One region of the Dickeya aquatica genome, then DNA from elsewhere that is predicted to be linked to it. Evidence: riboswitches for the same ligand, from Rfam matches in the RefSeq annotation. Region 1 holds a riboswitch; each other region holds the start of a gene.
The links. A riboswitch is a leader RNA that binds a small molecule or an ion and turns the genes downstream of it on or off. The one in region 1 is predicted to bind thiamine pyrophosphate.

Region 1 (6,165 bases):
ATCACGGCCTGTGCGCCCGCACGAATTTGCGCATTCAGGTAGAGCGTGACGCTATCAGCCAGTTTATCGAGTAACAGATGCAGGGTTTGCGGTTCGGCAAACATCATTTTCTTGATAACGGTGAACGCTTTGCTGCTGCCGCCTTCAACCATATAGGTCGCCAGCGTCCACGGGCTGCCGGAAAAACCGATCAGCGGTACCGCACCGGCCAGATTACGGCGAATGGTACGCACCGCATTCATCACGTAACCCAGTTCCTGCTCCGGGTCCGGCACCGGCAGTTTTTCCACATCGGCCCGACAGGTGACGGGGGAAGTAAAACGCGGGCCTTCTCCGGCTTCAAAGTAAAGTCCCAGGCCCATTGCATCCGGCACCGTGAGAATGTCGGAAAACAGAATGGCGGCATCAAGCGCATAGCGCCGCAGCGGCTGGAGCGTCACTTCACAGGCCAGTTCCGCGTTTTTACACAGAGACATAAAATCCCCGGCCTGTGTGCGCGTTGCCCGATACTCCGGCAGATAACGCCCGGCCTGGCGCATCATCCATACGGGGGTGACATCCACCGGCTGGCGTAATAATGCTCGCAGATAGCGATCATTTTTCAGATCAGTCATGATTTTTTCCTTGATTACGCCTTTCTCAGGCATGATTGCCGCAGGCCCTTGCTCACTGCGCCGTGTCACGGCACAGCACGACGGTGTCCTCAATCAAACGGCGGGCAACCGTACCCGGTGGCGGCAGTTCCGGCAAGCTATCGTAGCGGAACCAGCCCGCCGCACGCAGTTCAGAAGGGTCATGTTTCAGCTCACCGCCGTCATAATCCGCCATAAATGCGGTCATCAGCGAATGGGGAAACGGCCAGGGCTGCGAGCAAACATAGCGCAGGTTCTTGATGCGAATCTGGCTCTCTTCCATCACCTCGCGCATCGCTGCCTGCTCCAGCGTTTCGCCGACTTCAACAAACCCAGCCAGCACCGTATACATATTGCCCTTATGACGCAAATGCTGCGCCAGCAAGATTTTATCGTGATGACGGATGGCAACAATCACGCAAGGCGCAATCTGTGGGTAGTAGCGCTCTTTACACTGCGGACATAAGCAGGCCAGCTCCGTGGTACTGGTAGTCATCGTCTGGCCGCAGTAGCCACAAAAACGGTGTGAGCGATAAAACTCGGCCAGTTGTACCGCGCGCCCCGCCAGTTGAAACAGCCCGGCATCCTGGCTGAGCAATTGGCGCACCGACCCCATCTCCCGCGCCCGATCTTGCAGTACCAGCCACACCGGCTCACCTTGCCACTCGCCAACCTGACACGCCGAACACTGCTGTAATTGCCACTGCGCTGCCGTGCCCTGCGGCAACTCGCCTTGCGGCAGCCATATCTGATGCTGGTGATAGACCACCCACCAGCCCTGCTCATCACCTTTCAGCGTCACGTCCATCTTTTTTTATCACTCCCGCTGGTGACCCGGCTTCACATTTGATCCGGTTTCGCTCTCAATGCGTTTTACTCTCAACCGGTTTTATTATCAAAACAACCGGGCCGACTTGTCGTGTGCCGCCATTATCCGGCGTGGCAAAAACCTTGGCAATGTGCTTGCACACCGGTATCCGGCGGTTTCACCATTGACGCCACCCTGCGACACGCATACAGTGTCACTGTTTTCTATGGCCCCACCCGGGGCAAATCTTGTCGGAGTGCCTAGCGCGCCTTATGGCGAGCAGGCTGAGACCGTTAATTCGGGATCCGCGGAACCTGATCAGGTTAAGACCTGCGAAGGGAACAAGAGTAAGCACATTGCCAGCCCCAGGCGCAACCTCAGGTTGTCGCCGCACCCGCAAGGCGTTACGTCACATTGCGGGTGCCAGCGGGTCGGCATCCAGCCATTACTCCCTGCGAGCTCCAGACAAGCAATTTTTCCTTTAACCAACAGGAATTTGCTATGTCTACAGAACCAACCTCGTCTACAGAAGCGCGTGTTTTCGCACAAACGGCGGCGGCCGGTCGTCGTGAACAACGCGCGGCGGCCCAGCAGTTTATCGACACACTGCGCGGCACAAACTTTCCCAATTCACAGCGTATTTATCTGACCGGATCTCGCCCGGACATTCGCGTACCGATGCGGGAAATCCAGCTAAGCCCGACGCTGACAGGCGGCAGCCGCGACAACCCGCACCATGAGCCCAACGAAGCCGTGCCGGTGTATGACACCGCCGGGCCCTATGGCGACCCGGCCACCGGAATTGATGTCCATCGCGGCCTGCACCGCCTGCGGGCCGGCTGGATTGCCGAACGCGGCGACACCGAAACATTAGCGCAAGCCAGCTCCGGCTTTACCCAGCAACGGCTGGCCGACATCGGCATTGAACATCTGCGTTTTGAACACCTGCCGCAACCGCTGCGCGCCAAAACCGGTTGCCGCGTCACCCAACTGCACTACGCGCGGCGCGGTATTATCACGCCGGAAATGGAGTTTATCGCCATCCGTGAAAATATGGGGCGCGAACGTATTCGCAGCGCCGTGCTGCGCCAGCAGCATCCCGGCCACCACTTTGGCGCTCGCTTGCCAGAGAACATCACGCCAGCGTTCGTGCGCGAGGAAGTGGCGGCCGGCGGCGCGATTATTCCGGCTAACATCAATCACCCGGAATCGGAGCCGATGATTATCGGCCGCAATTTTCTGGTCAAAGTGAACGCCAATATCGGTAACTCTTCGGTCAGTTCCTCGATTGAGGAAGAAGTGGAAAAACTGGTCTGGGCGACACGCTGGGGCGCAGACACGGTGATGGATCTCTCGACCGGGCGTTATATCCACGAAACCCGCGAATGGATCTTGCGCAACAGCCCGGTGCCTATCGGCACGGTGCCGATTTATCAGGCACTGGAAAAGGTCAACGGCATCGCGGAAAACCTGAGCTGGGAACTGTTCCGCGACACCCTGCTGGAGCAGGCCGAACAAGGGGTAGACTACTTCACCATTCACGCCGGTGTGTTGCTGCGTTACGTACCGATGACCGCCAAACGCCTGACCGGCATTGTCTCGCGCGGCGGCTCCATCATGGCGAAATGGTGCCTGTCGCACCATCAGGAGAACTTCCTCTACCAGCATTTCCGTGAAATTTGCGAAATCTGTGCCGCCTATGACGTCGCGCTGTCGCTGGGTGATGGCCTGCGCCCCGGCTCGATTCAGGATGCCAACGACGACGCACAGTTTGCCGAGCTGCACACGCTGGGTGAACTGACCAAAATCGCCTGGGAATACGATGTGCAGGTGATGATAGAAGGCCCCGGCCATGTGCCGATGCAGATGATCCAGCGCAACATGACCGAGGAGCTGGAGCACTGCCACGAAGCGCCGTTTTACACCCTCGGCCCGCTTACCACGGATATCGCGCCCGGTTATGACCATTTCACCTCCGGCATTGGCGCGGCGATGATAGGCTGGTTTGGCTGCGCCATGCTGTGTTATGTCACGCCGAAAGAGCATCTGGGGCTGCCAAACAAAAACGACGTCAAACAAGGGCTTATCACCTACAAGATTGCCGCCCATGCCGCTGATTTAGCCAAAGGCCACCCCGGTGCGCAAATCCGCGATAACGCCATGTCCAAGGCGCGCTTTGAATTCCGCTGGGAAGACCAGTTTAATCTGGCGCTCGACCCGGAAACCGCCCGTGCCTACCACGATGAAACCCTGCCGCAGGAATCCGGCAAGGTGGCGCATTTCTGCTCGATGTGCGGGCCGAAATTCTGCTCCATGAAAATAACGCAGGAAGTGCGCGACTACGCCGCCCGTCAGGAAGCGCAACCGATAGACGCCGGCATGGCAAACATGTCCGCCGAATTCCGCGCCCGCGGTAGCGAGCTGTACCACACCGCTACCAGCCTGCCGCAGGAGGAGCGCTGATGAGCCGCGCGTTTCCCGCCACCGATGCCCGACTGGGGCTTTATCCGGTGGTCGATAGCGTAGCGTGGATTGAACGCCTGCTGGATGCGGGCGTTCGCACTCTCCAGTTGCGTATCAAAGACCAGCCGGCAGAGCAGGCCGAGCCTGACATTATCCGGGCGATTGCCCTTGGCCGCCGGTATCAGGCCCGGCTGTTTATCAATGATTACTGGCAACTGGCCGTCAGGCATCAGGCATACGGCGTACACCTGGGTCAGGAGGATCTTGATACCGCCGATCTGGAGGCGATTCACGCCGCCGGGCTACGTCTGGGCGTATCAACCCATGACGATACTGAGCTGGCGCGTGCTATCGCCATCCAGCCCTCGTACATCGCGCTCGGCCACATCTTTCCCACCCAAACCAAAGCGATGCCATCAGCACCACAAGGGCTGGCTGCGCTGGCGCGGCAGGTACAGCAACTGGCGGGGCGTATTCCCTGCGTCGCTATCGGCGGCATCAGCCTTGCGCGAGTGCCCGAGGTGCTGGCAAGCGGTGTGGGCAGCATCGCCGTGGTCAGCGCCATCACACAGGCCGCGGACTGGCGTGCCGCCACCGCGACATTGCTTCACCTGATTGAAGGCAAGGGGGCAGACTATGCTCGATGACAAGGCCTTTATGCGCTATAGCCGCCATCTGTTACTGGAAGATATCGGTCAGGACGGGCAGCAGAAGCTGGCGGCTGCCCGTGTGCTGTTGGTCGGGCTGGGCGGGCTGGGTTCACCAGCCGCGCTCTATCTGGCCGCCGCTGGCGTTGGCACGCTCACGCTTGCCGACCACGACACGCTGCACCTCTCTAATCTGCAACGCCAAATTCTCTATCGCAGCGCTGACGTGGATAGCCCCAAAGCGCTGCTGGCCCATCATGCGCTGCAAGCCCTTAATCCGTTGGTGACAACCCTCGCGCTGACCACCCGGCTTGAAGGCGAATCGCTGGCCACCGCGGTGGCGCAAGTCGATTTGGTGCTGGATTGCTGCGACAACATGGCCACCCGCCATGCGGTTAACGCCGCCTGTGTCGCCGCGCAAAAACCGCTCATCAGCGCCAGCGCCGTAGGGTTTAGCGGCCAGTTGCTGGTGTTGACGCCGCCGTTTCGGCACGGCTGCTACGCCTGCCTCTACCCGCAGGCCGACGAACCGCAGCGCAACTGCCGCACCGCGGGCGTGCTCGGCCCGGTCGTCGGCGTGATGGGCACGCTACAGGCGCTGGAGGCCATCAAGTTACTGTGCGGCCTCCCCTCGCCGCTGGACGGCAAACTGCGGCTGTTCGAGGCACGTCAGCAGCAGTGGCACACGCTGCAATTAACGCGCACCCCGGCGTGCCCGGTCTGCGGAGGCGCACATGCACATTCGGCTTAATGACGATGCCATGACGTTGCCAGACGGCCTTACCGTGCAACAGTTGCTTGAGCGGCTTAACCGGCTACAGCCGGGCACCGCACTGGCTATCCATCACACCATTATTCCCCGTGCTGACTGGGTTCATCACCCGGTGCAGGACGGCGATGACATTTTGCTGTTCCAGGCGATTGCAGGAGGCTGACATGCTACAGATTGCCGATACCCCATTTACCTCACGGCTGTTTACCGGCACCGGAAAATTCGCCAATGCATCGCTGATGCAAGAAGCTCTGCGCGCCAGCGGCACGCAACTGGTGACGATGGCGATGAAACGGGTGGATTTAACAGGCGGCCGCGATGCCATTCTGGCCCCGCTGCGTGAGCTCGGCGTGCGCTTACTGCCAAATACCTCAGGGGCGAAAACCGCTGATGAAGCGCTCTTCGCCGCCCGGCTGGCGCGCGAGGCGCTCGGCACGTCGTGGATAAAACTGGAAATCCACCCGGACATGAAATACCTGCTGCCCGATGCCGTCGAAACCCTGAAAGCGGCGGAACAACTGGTGAAAGAGGGCTTCGTGGTGCTGCCCTATTGCAGCGCCGATCCGGTGCTGTGCAAGCGGCTTGAAGAAGCAGGCTGCGCCGCCGTGATGCCGCTGGGTGCGCCGATTGGCTCGAATCAGGGGCTGCAAACGCGGGATTTTCTGCGCATTATTATCGAGCAGGCGCGGGTGCCGGTGGTGGTGGATGCCGGTATCGGCGCGCCCAGCCACGCGGCGCACGCGCTGGAGCTGGGGGCGGATGCGGTACTGGTCAACACCGCTATCGCCGTGGCGCGCGACCCGGTGCAGATGGCGCACGCCTTCCGGCTGGCGGTGGAGGCCG
Region 2 (6,165 bases), 970 kb from region 1:
CAATGATTTTCCCCGCCCGTTTCATGCCTGAGTCAGCCGCGCGCTGACCTTCCGTTGTTCTGTCCATCTGGCGCATAACCGCCTGATTTTATTGCATTGACAAAACATTCAACTGACGCCACATCCGAAACGTGGTGCCGTTGCGCCCCTGCGGGCGAGAGGAGAGATTGCATGAAACGTATTCCTGAACCTTTTCGTATCAAAATGGTAGAAAACATCCGTATGACCAACCGCGCCGAGCGGGAGAAAGCCTTGCAGGAAGCAGGCTATAACCCGTTTTTGCTGCGTAGCGAGGATGTGTATATCGACCTGCTGACCGACTCCGGCACCGGTGCCATGAGCGACCGCCAGTGGGCCGGGCTAATGATGGGTGATGAAGCCTATGCCGGGTCGCGCAACTACTACCATTTGTGTGAAAAAGTGCAAACGTTGCTGGGCTACCCCTTTACGATTCCCACCCATCAGGGCCGTGGTGCCGAGCAAATTCTGTTCCCCTGCCTGATAGCCAAAAAACAGCGCGCCGGCGGCGGCAAAAAACCGGTGTTTATTTCCAATTTCCATTTTGATACCACCGCCGCCCACGTTGAGCTCAACGGCGCGCGCGCCATTAACGTCGTCACGCCGAAAGCCTTTGACACCACCACCTATTACGACTGGAAAGGCGACTTCGACCTCGACCTGTTACAGACGACGATTGAGCAGCATGGCGCAGACAACGTGGTGGCTATCATCACCACCGTCACCTGTAACAGCTCCGGCGGCCAGCCGATTTCAATGGGTAACATGCGTGAGGTGTATCGCATCGCGCAGCAGCACGGCATCCCGGTGGTGATTGACTCTGCCCGTTTTTGTGAAAATGCCTGGTTCATCAAACAGCGTGAAGCCGGTTATGAAAACCGCTCCATCAAAGCGATCGTCCATGAGATGTACCAATATGGCGATATGCTGACCATGTCAGCGAAGAAAGATCCGATGGTGAACATTGGTGGCCTGTGCTGTTTTCGCAGCGATGAAGAACTGTTCAACGAGGTGCGCATTCGCTGCGTGCCGATGGAAGGCTTCGTCACCTATGGCGGGCTGGCCGGGCGCGACATGGAAGCGCTGGCGATAGGGCTTGAGGAAGGCATGAACGAAGATTACCTGACCTACCGCATCGGCCAGGTGACGTATCTTGGCGAGCGCCTGCGCGCAGGCGGTATTCCGATTCAATACCCGGTGGGCGGCCATGCGGTATTTGTCGATGCGAAAAAGCTGCTGCCGCACATTCCTGCCGAGCAGTTCCCGGCACAGGCGCTCAATAACGCGCTCTATCTGGAAGCCGGTATTCGCAGCGTGGAAATCGGCTCATTACTGCTGGGGCGCGACCCGGATACCGGCGAACAGAAACCTTCGCCGCTGGAGTTGCTGCGCCTGACCATTCCGCGCCGCGTCTACACCAACGACCACATGGACTACATCGCCGATTCGCTGATTGCCCTCAAAGAGAGAGCCAGCAGTATCAAAGGGCTGACGTTTACCTATGAACCGCCGGTACTACGTCACTTCGTCGCCCGGCTAAAACCGCTGGAATAACGCCGCACCATAAAAAAAGCCAGCGGAACAGGCCGCTGGCTGGTGAACAGCACCATTACTCAGAACTGTGTGGCGGTGAACCGCCACGTTATTTAGCACCACCGGATGTGATATCCGTCAGCGTTAACCGATGACGTGTCGTTATAACCAGTGGCGATACGTCTTCTCATCCATCTGTGCGATGTGCCATTGCGTGGCCTGTAGCAATATGGCCATCCGCTCGGCCTCACTCAACCGCGCCAGGCCACAACCGATGCCGCGACACAGCCAGTAGCGATAGAAATACAATAATCGGTTCATATTGCCCCCCTCAGATAACTCCCCTTCGCTGTCATCAAGTATCCGCGTAATATAGGGAAAAATATATTGATGAGCTTAAGCCGTGGAGTTCCTCTTTTATGCCTTCGCCACCGATGTCTTCGCCCCGTCTGCAACAACAATTCATCCGGCTCTGGCAGTGCCTGCAAGGCCAGGATACCGACACCACGCTGCAACAACTGGCCGGATTGCTGCATTGCTCACGCCGCCACATCCGCTCGTTGCTCGGCGCGATGCAACAGCAAGGCTGGCTGACCTGGCAGGCGCAGGCCGGACGAGGTAAACACTCACGCCTGTGCTTTCTCTACACCGGGTTGACCCTGCAACAACAGCGCGCCGAAGACCTGCTTGAGCAAGACCGCATTGACCAACTGGTGCAGTTGCTGGGTGATAAAGACGCCGTGCGCCAGATGGTGCTGTCCCATCTGGGCCGCCGCGTGCGTCAGGGACGCCACCTGCTGCGCATCCTCTACTACCGGCCGATGCTGAACCTGTTACCCGGCAGTGCGCTGCGCCGCTCGGAAACGCATCTGGCACGCCAGATTTTCAGCGGCCTGACCCAGCTAAATGAGGAAAATGGGGAACTGCTGGCGGATATCGCCCACCATTGGCAGGCGCTGTCGCCGCTGCACTGGCGTTTTTACCTGCGCCCTGCCGTCCGGTTTCATCATGGCAGGGAGCTGACGATGGAGGATGTTATCGCCTCGCTAAACCGGCTAAAGCCACTGGCACTGTTTTCGCACCTGACAGACATCCGCTCGCCGATGCCGTTCGTGCTGGATATCCACCTCAATATGCCAGACCGCTGGCTGCCGTGGTTACTGGGCAGCGTGGCGGCGATGATGCTGCCCAAAGAGTGGCCGACGTTACCCGATTTTATGCGCCAGCCAATTGGCACCGGGCCGTATCAGGTGGTCCGCAACAGCCCCGACCAGCTCAAAATAGACGCCTTTGATGATTACTTCGGCTACCGGGCGCTGATTGACGAGGTGAGCATCTGGGTGCTGCCCGATGCGCCGGTGATCCCCGCCTGCACCGTCACGCTGCAAGGTGATGACACCCTCGATAATGAGCTGGAAAACCGGCTGGAAGAAGGGTGCTATTTCCTGCTGTTTGACCGCCGCTCCCCGGCCATGACTGACACGGATGTGCGCCACTGGTTATCTCAGGTACTCAGCCCGGTGGCGATGTTAAGTCTGGCGCAAAGCCCCTACCAGAGCGATTGGTCGCCCGCCTATGGCCTGCTGCCACGCTGGCATCACAGCCCGCCGCGCAGGGTGCGCGACAAACCCATCGGCCTGACCGAGCTGACCCTCAGCTGTTATCGTGACCACCCGGAATACGCGGTGATAAGCCGGATCATGCAGCAATTGCTGGCCGCGCACGGCGTGAAGCTGACGCTGCGCACGCTGGAGTTCGACGCGTGGTGCCAGGGAGAAGAGGCCGGTGATCTCTGGCTTGGCAGCGCCAATTTTTATCTGCCGCTGGAGTTTTCCGTCTTCGCCATGCTGTGCGAGCTACCGCTTTTGCGCCACTGCCTGGCTGATGGTGAGCTTGATGGGCTCACCCGTCAATGGCATCAGGGCGAGCTGGATCTGGCGCAGTGGTGCCAATCACTGGTGTGCGATGCGGCCATTCACCCGCTGTTCCACCACTGGCTGCGCCTGCAAGGGCAGGCCAACATGCGCGGCCTGCGCATGAACACGCTGGGCTGGTTTGATTTTAAATCCGCCTGGTTTGCACCGGGGGACTAGACGACAGGCGTAAGGAATATCGCCCGCCGCGCGAATCGCGCTTTTCCTGCTGTAACGAACCCTCTACAATAGCGCCGTTCTCAACGGGGTGCGCCTGGGCATTGTGTCATGGGCCGCTGAGAAAATACCCGTCGAACCTGATCCGGTTAATACCGGCGAAGGGATTTGAGATTGCATACTTTGCCTGCTCAAAGACCTTTGCCGCCTTCAACATATTGGAGCGCAAAGTGCTTAAACATTCTCTTACTGCCTTGATGTCCTGCCTGCTGGTGCTCAGTGCCCCGGCGTTCGCCAAATCCACCCTCACGGTCTACACCTACGAGTCATTCTCCTCTGAATGGGGCCCAGGCCCGTCTATCAAGACCGCATTTGAAAAAACCTGTGACTGCGAACTGAAATTCGTGGCGCTGGAAGATGGTGTGGCGCTGCTCAACCGTCTGCGCATGGAAGGTAAAAACACCCCGGCCGACGTGGTACTGGGGCTGGATAACAATCTGGTGCAGGCGGCAGAACAAACCGGGCTGTTTGCCAAACACGGTATCGATACGGGTGCGTTAGCGGTGCCCGGCGGCTGGCAAAACGCCACGTTCCTGCCCTTTGACTACGGTTACTTTGCCTTTGTCTACAACAAAGACAAACTGAAAAACCCGCCTGCCAGCCTCAAAGAGCTGGTAGAAGGGCCGCAGGCGTGGAAAGTGATTTATGAAGATCCGCGCACCAGCACGCCGGGCCTGGGGCTGCTACTGTGGATGCAAAAAGTGTACGGCGATAACGCGCCGGATGCCTGGCAGAAACTGGCGGCGAAAACCGTCACCGTTACCAAAGGCTGGAGCGAGGCCTATGGCCTGTTCCTGAAAGGCGAGGCGGATTTGGTGCTCAGTTACACCACGTCTCCGGCTTACCATGTAATTGCCGAGAAGAAAGAGAACTATGCGGCAGCGAACTTTAGCGAAGGCCACTACCTGCAAGTGGAAGTCGCCGCACCGCTGGCAGGCAGCAAAAACCCGCAACTGGCGGCGCAGTTCCTGCAATTTATGGTCAGCCCGACGGTTCAAAACCTGATCCCGACCACCAACTGGATGTATCCGGCTATCCGTACCGATCTGCCCGCAGGCTATCAAAACTTATCCGTACCGGCCAACGCACTGACCTTTAGCGCTCAGCAGGTCGCAGAACAGCGTGCCGGTTGGGTGCAGGCATGGCAACGCGCCGTCAGCCGTTGATAACATCCCGGCGTTTTCTTGCCGGAGCACTGTGGCCGGGCGTTTTCGCCGCCGGGCTGCTGTGCGCCACCGCGTTGCTGGCATTCGGCGCGCTGTGGTACGAGGCGGGCGATGCCCCCTGGCTCGCCTTATGGCAAGACCACTACCTGTGGCACGTTCTGCGTTTTAGCGTCTGGCAGGCGCTGCTGTCTTCAGCGCTCTCGCTGGGGCCGGCCTTGCTGCTTGCCAGGGCGTTATACCGCCGCCGTTTTCCCGGCCACCGCTGGCTATTGCGCCTGTGCGCCATGACGCTGGTGCTGCCGGTGCTGGTGGCAGTCTTCGGCCTGTTACGGGTCTATGGCCGCGAGGGCTGGCTGGCGCACGCGCTGGCCCTGTTCGGTCTTCCCTATACGTTTTCGCCCTATGGCTTGCCGGGCATTTTACTGGCCCACGTCTTTTTTAATCTGCCGCTGGCAACGCGGCTGTTTTTACAAACGCTGGAAAATATTCCCACCGAACAACGCCAGTTGGCCGCCCAGCTTGGCCTGCGCGGCATGGACTTTTTTCGGCTGGTGGAGTGGCCGTGGCTGCGCCGCCAGTTGCTGCCCGCAGGCGCGCTGATTTTTATGCTCTGTTTTTCAAGCTTTGCCACCGTACTGGCGCTCGGCGGCGGCCCGCAGGCCACCACCCTTGAACTGGCGATTTATCAGGCCCTGAGCTTTGACTATGACCCGGCGCGCGCAGCGCTGCTGGCGCTTTTGCAACTGTGTTGCTGCCTGACGCTGCTGCTCGCAAGCCAGCGCCTCAGCCACTGGCTTGCGCCAGGCACCAGCCAGCGCCTGCACTGGCGTGACCCGCAAGACAGCCGGTGGAGCCGCCTGTGCGACACGCTGATCATTACGCTGGCGCTCGCTCTGCTCTTGCCGCCGCTGCTGGCGGTGCTGGCGGATGGCATTAACCCATCGCTGCGCACCGTCTTCGCCCAGCCCGCACTCTGGCAGGCGCTGGGCACCTCGCTTAGCGTGGCACTGGCCGCCGGGATGGTGAGCGTGTGCCTGACGCTGATGCTGCTGTGGAGCAGCCGGACACTGCGCTTACGCCAGCAACCGCTGGCGGCACAATGGCTGGATCTCAGCGGCATGCTGATTCTGGCGATGCCCGGCATCGTGCTGGCGTGCGGCTTTTTTCTGCTGTTTAACCGCACAGTCGGTCTACCCTCGTCACCTTACGCGCTGGTGGTGCTGACCAACGCCCTGCTGGCCATCCCCTACGCGATGAAAGTGCTCGAAGGCCCGATGTATGACACCGCCGCGCGCTAT
Region 3 (6,165 bases), 800 kb from region 1:
ATAGCGCTGTTGTGCCTGTTGATGAGTGTGTCGGCGTATGCTAATGCCAAAACGCAGGGGAATGCTGACAGCATGAGTTATCAGGGCATGAATGCGACCACCGATAGCATGGGCAATACGACCTATCGGGACAAAAATGGCCGGATGCTTGGGTCAGCCTCGACGGATAACACCAGCGGAAACACCACGTACCGTAATGCTAACGGCTCTATCGTCGGGAGCGCCAATACCAGTAATAGTGGTGAAACAACATACCGAAACCCAAATGGCGGGATAGTGGGGTCAGCGTCAACAGGCATGACGGGCACCACCACCTACCGTGACAGAAACGGCAAGATAGTCGGGAGCTCCACCTCGGACAGCAGCGGCAGAAAAACGTACCGTAATGCCAATGGTTCGATTGTCGATCGTTTGCAGTACTAACCCGTGCGCAGCATGGTCTGGCCACCAGGCTGTGCTTTCTCATTTCACCCCGTTTTCTCTCTCACCTTCCACCCAAAACGTTTCTCTCGTTGAGGGGCAACGTAACCTATTGAAACGGATTATTTCCCCTCTTTGCGACAAAACCGTTGATTCATTTTTTAACCTAATGTTTTTATTGGAAATAATATTTTAGTTCAGTAGGTTAGCGATAAAAAGACGTGATGGTGATTGCCAGTGCCGGGCATCATCTGGCGGCCAGTATCAATCATGTGGTGGGAAGCCACTATGGCGGCGGGCATAGGCTGGCAAGCTTTGCGATGCTGGCGCTGGATCCCGTGCCAGACACTCAAGGTTGATTTAATAAAAAATCACTTTTAATGCATAAATAATTGTTTTTTTTCGATCTGGATCAGGATTTCCCTCAGCAAACCTGACTATGTTGATGATTCACTGGTGAATGTGCCTGGCAGATAGCTTGTCTTCTGGCGAGGTGTTATCACGGGAGCAGTGTTATCATCGGTGAGGCGTTATCACCGGTGAAGCGCCATCACAGGCTGTAGTCAGGGGGAATAAATATGCAGGAGCAATTGAGTATCCCGGTGTCCGATTTATATCGCAGTCAGCGCTTTTATCAGCAGGCGCTCAAGCCGCTGGGGTATGAGCAGATCAAAGACATGAAATTTGCCGTGAGTTTTTCCGTGTTGGGCGGCTATGGTCTGGTGGCTGACTCTGGCGTCGAGTTTTGGCTATTTCAAGGGGAAGTGAGTACGCGGCCTGCGGCGCAGGTTGTCTTTGGTGTCTCATCAAAAGCCGTAGTGGATGCCTTTTTTAGCGCAGCCCTTGCCGCTGGCGGGCAGGATAAGGGGAAACCCGGTGTACAGACCTCGCGCCATCCTGATGAGTACGCCGCTTTTGTGTGTGATCCCGATGGCTACACGGTCGCCGTGGTGTGCTGTCAGGCAGCGATGGCATAACTGTGTGGTGTGTCCGGGGGCAGGGTTTAGCCGCGTTGCTTATCACCTTTACGCCCGCGCTCTATTTTTCAGCCTTGACCTTTATGACCAAGGCTTCCAATAATGGCTCCGTTGACTCGGGGTGCCGCTTCCTATTCAGAACGGCTGAGAAATACCCGTATTACCTGAACTGGATAATGCCAGCGTAGGGAAGTCACGGTATCCCACCGGCTACCGCCTTCTTTCACGCCGGTTGGGAGGTTTATGTTCGCTCGACCTGTCTTTTTTGTGCTCACCACGCTTTTTCCTTTGTCTGCCGGGGTGCTTCGGCCTGTGTTTTTCTGCCGCATTCACGCTGATGTTGTTACTGTTGCCCCGGTGGTGTGCTGATGAAAACCCCGATTAATGCACTGACTATTGCCGGAACGGATCCCAGCGGCGGCGCGGGCATTCAGGCTGACCTGAAAACCTTTTCGGCACTCGGTGCCTACGGCACCAGTGTTATTACGGCACTGGTGGCGCAAAATACACGCGGCGTGCAGTCGGTGTACCGCATTGAAGCTGCCTTTGTGGCGGCCCAACTGGATTCGGTACTCAGCGATGTGCGTATCGATAGCGCAAAAATTGGTATGTTGTCGCACACCGCGATAGTTGAGGTGGTTGCGCACGCGTTGCAGGGCTATGCGTTGCCGTATGTGGTGCTTGATACCGTGATGCTGGCCAAAAGTGGCGATCCGCTACTGACAGACGACGCTGTTGCGGCTCTGCGCCAGCTTTTGCTGCCGCAGGTTTCGCTTATTACCCCTAACCTGCCAGAGGCTGCGGCACTGTTGCGCTGCCAGATTGCCGATAATGAGCATGAGATGTGCCAGCAAGGAGAGGCGTTGCTGGCAATGGGCTGCCAGGCGGTGCTGATGAAAGGCGGGCACCTTAATCAGCCGGATAGCCCGGACTGGCTGTTCTTACCTGATGCCGGGCCTGTCAGGTGCAACGGTGTGCGTGTTAACACCCGTCACACCCACGGCACTGGCTGTACGCTCTCTGCTGCGCTGGCGGCATTACGCCCTCGTCATGATAATTGGTTACAGACACTCGCTGCGGCGAAAGCCTATTTGCACGGTGCACTCGAGCAGGCTGATGCGCTGGAGGTGGGGCAGGGGATTGGCCCGGTACACCATTTTCACCGCTGGTGGTAAGAACTGTCTGAGATAAGAAAATTCGATGCCGGTTGAGGAATATTGCATAGACAGCCTGACATGGGCTGAGTAATTTGTGATCTGTATCATGTTATTGCCGACGGTGTACCCAAAAAGCTCACCGGTTTTACGGCGTTTTGTCTGTCGGCTGGGCGATATGGCTGCCCGGCTGTTTAGTTTTTGGAGGAATAAGAATTATGGCAGGTTCGGCACGCGCGGTGATGGTCGCCAGGGGGTTGCAGACCATACTCAATGTCGGTTTGCTGGTGCTGGCGGTGATTTTGGTGGTGTTTCTCGGCAAGGAGACCTGGCATTTGGCGACGGTGTTGCTGGTCAGCAATGAGAAAGAGTCCTCCTATATGCTGATTGAAAGCCTGGTGATTTATTTTCTTTATTTTGAGTTTTTGGCGCTGATCGTGAAGTATTTTTTGTCGGGCTATCACTTCCCGCTGCGCTATTTTATCTATATCGGCATTACGGCGATTGTGCGCCTGATTATTGTTGACCATAAAAACCCGGCTGACACTTTCACCTATTCCGGGGCCATCCTGATCCTGGTCGTCACGTTATATCTGGTAAACAGCCCGCGCCTGAAACGGGAGTAGCGATGGGTTTGGGCTGGTACAAAGAAAAGGGCCAACTCAAGGGAGATTGAGCTGGCCTAAGGAGGTGGTTCCTAATGTAGGACGATGTCACTACGCTTAATTTTTTTGTTCTGTATTTTCTCAGCGCTGCAATAATAACCAGTTGACCGTGCGATTGATGTGACCAGATTCTAAAAAATGTCACATTAGCGGTGAAACTGTCATCTTTTTCACAGGGTTTCTCACTGAGCGTGCGGATTGCGGGTGCTGGTGCCAGGTAAGTTACGCAGCAGCAAGGCGTATTCCAGCGCGATGTCATCAGGGACGGGCAAATAAACGATGTGGCCATCTCCTGGTGCAACGTCAACCGGCTGACCTTTCTTATTGAGCAAGGTCGTCACGGTAAACTGGATATTACCGCCCGGTGTCATCATCTCCACGCTGTCGCCACACGCAAACTTGTTTTTGACGGCGACTTCGGCTAAGCCGTCGCGGCGCTGGCCGGTAAATTCCCCGACGAACTGCTGGCGATCGGAGACAGAATAACCGTACTCGTAAGTCTGGTAATCTTCATGCACATGGCGGCGCAAGAAACCTTCGGTGTAACCGCGGTGCGCCAGCCCTTCCAGCGTTTGCAGCAGGGTCGGGTCAAAGGGTTTGCCCGCGGCGGCATCATCGATGGCCTGACGATAAACCTGCGCTGTGCGGGCACAGTAGTAGAACGATTTGGTGCGGCCTTCAATTTTCAGTGAATGGACGCCCATTTTGGTCAACCGCTCGACATGCTGAATGGCGCGCAGGTCGCGGGAGTTCATGATGTAGGTACCGTGCTCGTCTTCAAAAGCACTCATGTACTCGCCCGGCCGCTGGCTCTCTTCGAGCATGAACACTTTATCCGTTGGTGCGCCGATGCCGAGCGTCGGTTCAACGGTGGCACTGTCTATCTCTTTGATGGCAATCGGGTCATGAAGATGCACGATGTTACCGGTGTCATCCTCTTTGCCCTCCTGCACGTTATACTCCCAGCGGCAGGCGTTGGTGCAGGTGCCCTGGTTTGGGTCGCGCTTGTTGATATAACCAGAGAGCAGGCAGCGCCCGGAGTAGGCCATACACAATGCCCCGTGCACGAAAATCTCCAGCTCCATTTCCGGCACCTGAGTGCGGATTTCCTCAATTTCCTCAAGCGACAGCTCGCGTGAGAGGATGACCCGGCTCAACCCCATCTGCTGCCAGAATTTCACCGTCGCCCAGTTTACCGCATTGGCCTGTACTGACAGGTGAACCGGCATCTGTGGAAAGTTTTCCCGCACCAGCATGATGAGCCCTGGGTCAGACATGATGAGCGCATCCGGCTGCATGTCGATAACGGGCTGCAAGTCACGCAAGAACGTTTTCAGCTTGGCGTTATGAGGGGCAATATTCACCACCACATAGAACTTTTTCCCCAGCGCATGCGCCTCGCTGATGGCTTGCGCCAGCGTCTGGTGGTTGAATTCATTGTTACGCACCCGCAGGCTGTAACGGGGCTGGCCGGCGTAAATCGCATCTGCGCCGTAAGCAAAGGCGTAACGCATATTTTTCAGCGTACCGGCCGGAGACAGTAATTCTGGTTTGAACATGATTTCTCTCGAGTCTGATCACAGGTCAGGCTGCTCCCGTCAGGGAGCAGTTAAAGGCGGCCGATTCTAGCGCCAACGGCAGTAAAAATCAGTAGTCAGCTTACAAAAAGTAGGCCTTGTATGAGGAACCGCCGGGGGCTCTCGGGGTGTCGGGCACGCAGTGACCGGTGCCGGGGCGTCATTTTCATGACTGATGCCACTTAATACCGGGCGACCCCGGCAGAGGGGCCAATCTGTTCACGCCCGTGGGGGCGTTCAAAGTCCACTAGCGGCCCTTTGGGGATGATCCCGGTCGGGTTCAGCCACAAGATACTGTAGTAACCGGTTTTGATGTGCCCGATGTTGACCGTCTCTTTCACGCCCGGCCATTGGTAGAGCTCGCGCAAATACCCGGCGAGCTGCGGGTAGTCTTCGAGGCGGCGCAAGTTACATTTAAATGCGCCATGGTAAGCGGCATCAAAACGAATCAGTGTGACGAACAAGCGCCAGTCGGCTTCGGTCACGGTATCACCGGCCAGATAACGGTGTTGCTCAAGGTGTGCCTCTACGGTATCAAGCGCTGTAAACAGATTGACGACAGCGTGTTCGTAGTGTTCCTGTGTTTTGGCAAAACCGGTTTTGTAGACCCCATTGTTGATATGGTCATAAATCAGGCTATTCCAGTGGTCGATGGCTGGTTGCAGCGTGGGTGGGTAGAAATCCAGCGTGTTGCCTGTCAGTGAATTAAACGCATGGTTGAACAGGCGAATAATCTCTGCCGATTCATTGTTGACGATGCGGCCTTCTTGCCTGTCCCACAGTACCGGGACGGAGACTTTCCCCGTGTAGTGCGCATCGCTGGCGGTATACAACTGATGCAGGTAACGCACCGGCTCGACTTTATCGCCCGCTTCTTGCGGTGTGCTGAACTCCCAGCCCTGATCGCCGATACGGGGTTCGGCCACCGACAGGTGCACGGCTTGCTGCAACCCTTTCAGATTGCGAAAAATCAGCGTGCGTGATGCCCACGGGCACAGGTAGGAGACAAACAACTGGTACCGCCCCGCTTCGGGGGAGAGTTCGGTGTCACGAAACCGGGTTTCCTGGCGATGAAACGCCCCGCCTTTGATCTCTTCGGCGGCGACGTCGCCATTCACCCATTTGCCATTCACTAATCCCGACATGCTCACCCTCATCATGGTTATGATACTGATGCCTATGCTAGCAGGTGGAAACAAGGTGGAAATTGCAAATTTTTAACGGAGTCGGACAGTTTCTTTGATGGTAGTTTGTCGGGAAACAGCGGCTGCACTACTCCGGTGTTTCCTGGCTGGCCGCTGCCTCCCAGCGATAGCCAATACCGTACACGGTGCGGATGAACGAGGTTTCCCGGTCAAACATCTCCAGTTTA

Region 2: another riboswitch for thiamine pyrophosphate. It lies ahead of thiB (thiamine ABC transporter substrate binding subunit); the one in region 1 lies ahead of thiC (phosphomethylpyrimidine synthase ThiC).
Region 3: another riboswitch for thiamine pyrophosphate. It lies ahead of thiD (bifunctional hydroxymethylpyrimidine kinase/phosphomethylpyrimidine kinase); the one in region 1 lies ahead of thiC (phosphomethylpyrimidine synthase ThiC).

Annotation. Positions count from the first base shown of each region.
Region 1 is NZ_LT615367.1:310,139-316,303, reverse strand. Features, by position in the region: gene hemE (uroporphyrinogen decarboxylase) at 1-614, opposite strand, end outside; gene nudC (NAD(+) diphosphatase) at 667-1,440, opposite strand; TPP riboswitch at 1,683-1,798, shown strand; gene thiC (phosphomethylpyrimidine synthase ThiC) at 1,942-3,903, shown strand; gene thiE (thiamine phosphate synthase) at 3,903-4,550, shown strand; gene DAQ1742_RS01415 (HesA/MoeB/ThiF family protein) at 4,540-5,301, shown strand; gene thiS (sulfur carrier protein ThiS) at 5,285-5,485, shown strand; gene DAQ1742_RS01405 (thiazole synthase) at 5,487-6,165, shown strand, end outside.
Region 2 is NZ_LT615367.1:3,845,632-3,851,796, forward strand. Features, by position in the region: gene tnaC (tryptophanase leader peptide) at 1-31, shown strand, start outside; gene tnaA (tryptophanase) at 172-1,572, shown strand; gene sgrT (glucose uptake inhibitor SgrT) at 1,714-1,872, opposite strand; gene sgrR (HTH-type transcriptional regulator SgrR) at 1,986-3,644, shown strand; TPP riboswitch at 3,719-3,826, shown strand; gene thiB (thiamine ABC transporter substrate binding subunit) at 3,899-4,867, shown strand; gene thiP (thiamine/thiamine pyrophosphate ABC transporter permease ThiP) at 4,843-6,165, shown strand, end outside.
Region 3 is NZ_LT615367.1:1,114,041-1,120,205, forward strand. Features, by position in the region: gene DAQ1742_RS05115 (hypothetical protein) at 1-423, shown strand, start outside; partial or broken gene DAQ1742_RS05120 (DUF2891 domain-containing protein) at 660-779, shown strand; gene DAQ1742_RS05125 (VOC family protein) at 999-1,397, shown strand; TPP riboswitch at 1,505-1,605, shown strand; gene thiD (bifunctional hydroxymethylpyrimidine kinase/phosphomethylpyrimidine kinase) at 1,766-2,572, shown strand; gene psiE (phosphate-starvation-inducible protein PsiE) at 2,770-3,177, shown strand; gene trhP (prephenate-dependent tRNA uridine(34) hydroxylase TrhP) at 3,399-4,775, opposite strand; gene DAQ1742_RS05145 (glutathione S-transferase family protein) at 4,976-5,938, opposite strand; gene baeR (envelope stress response regulator BaeR) at 6,066-6,165, opposite strand, start outside.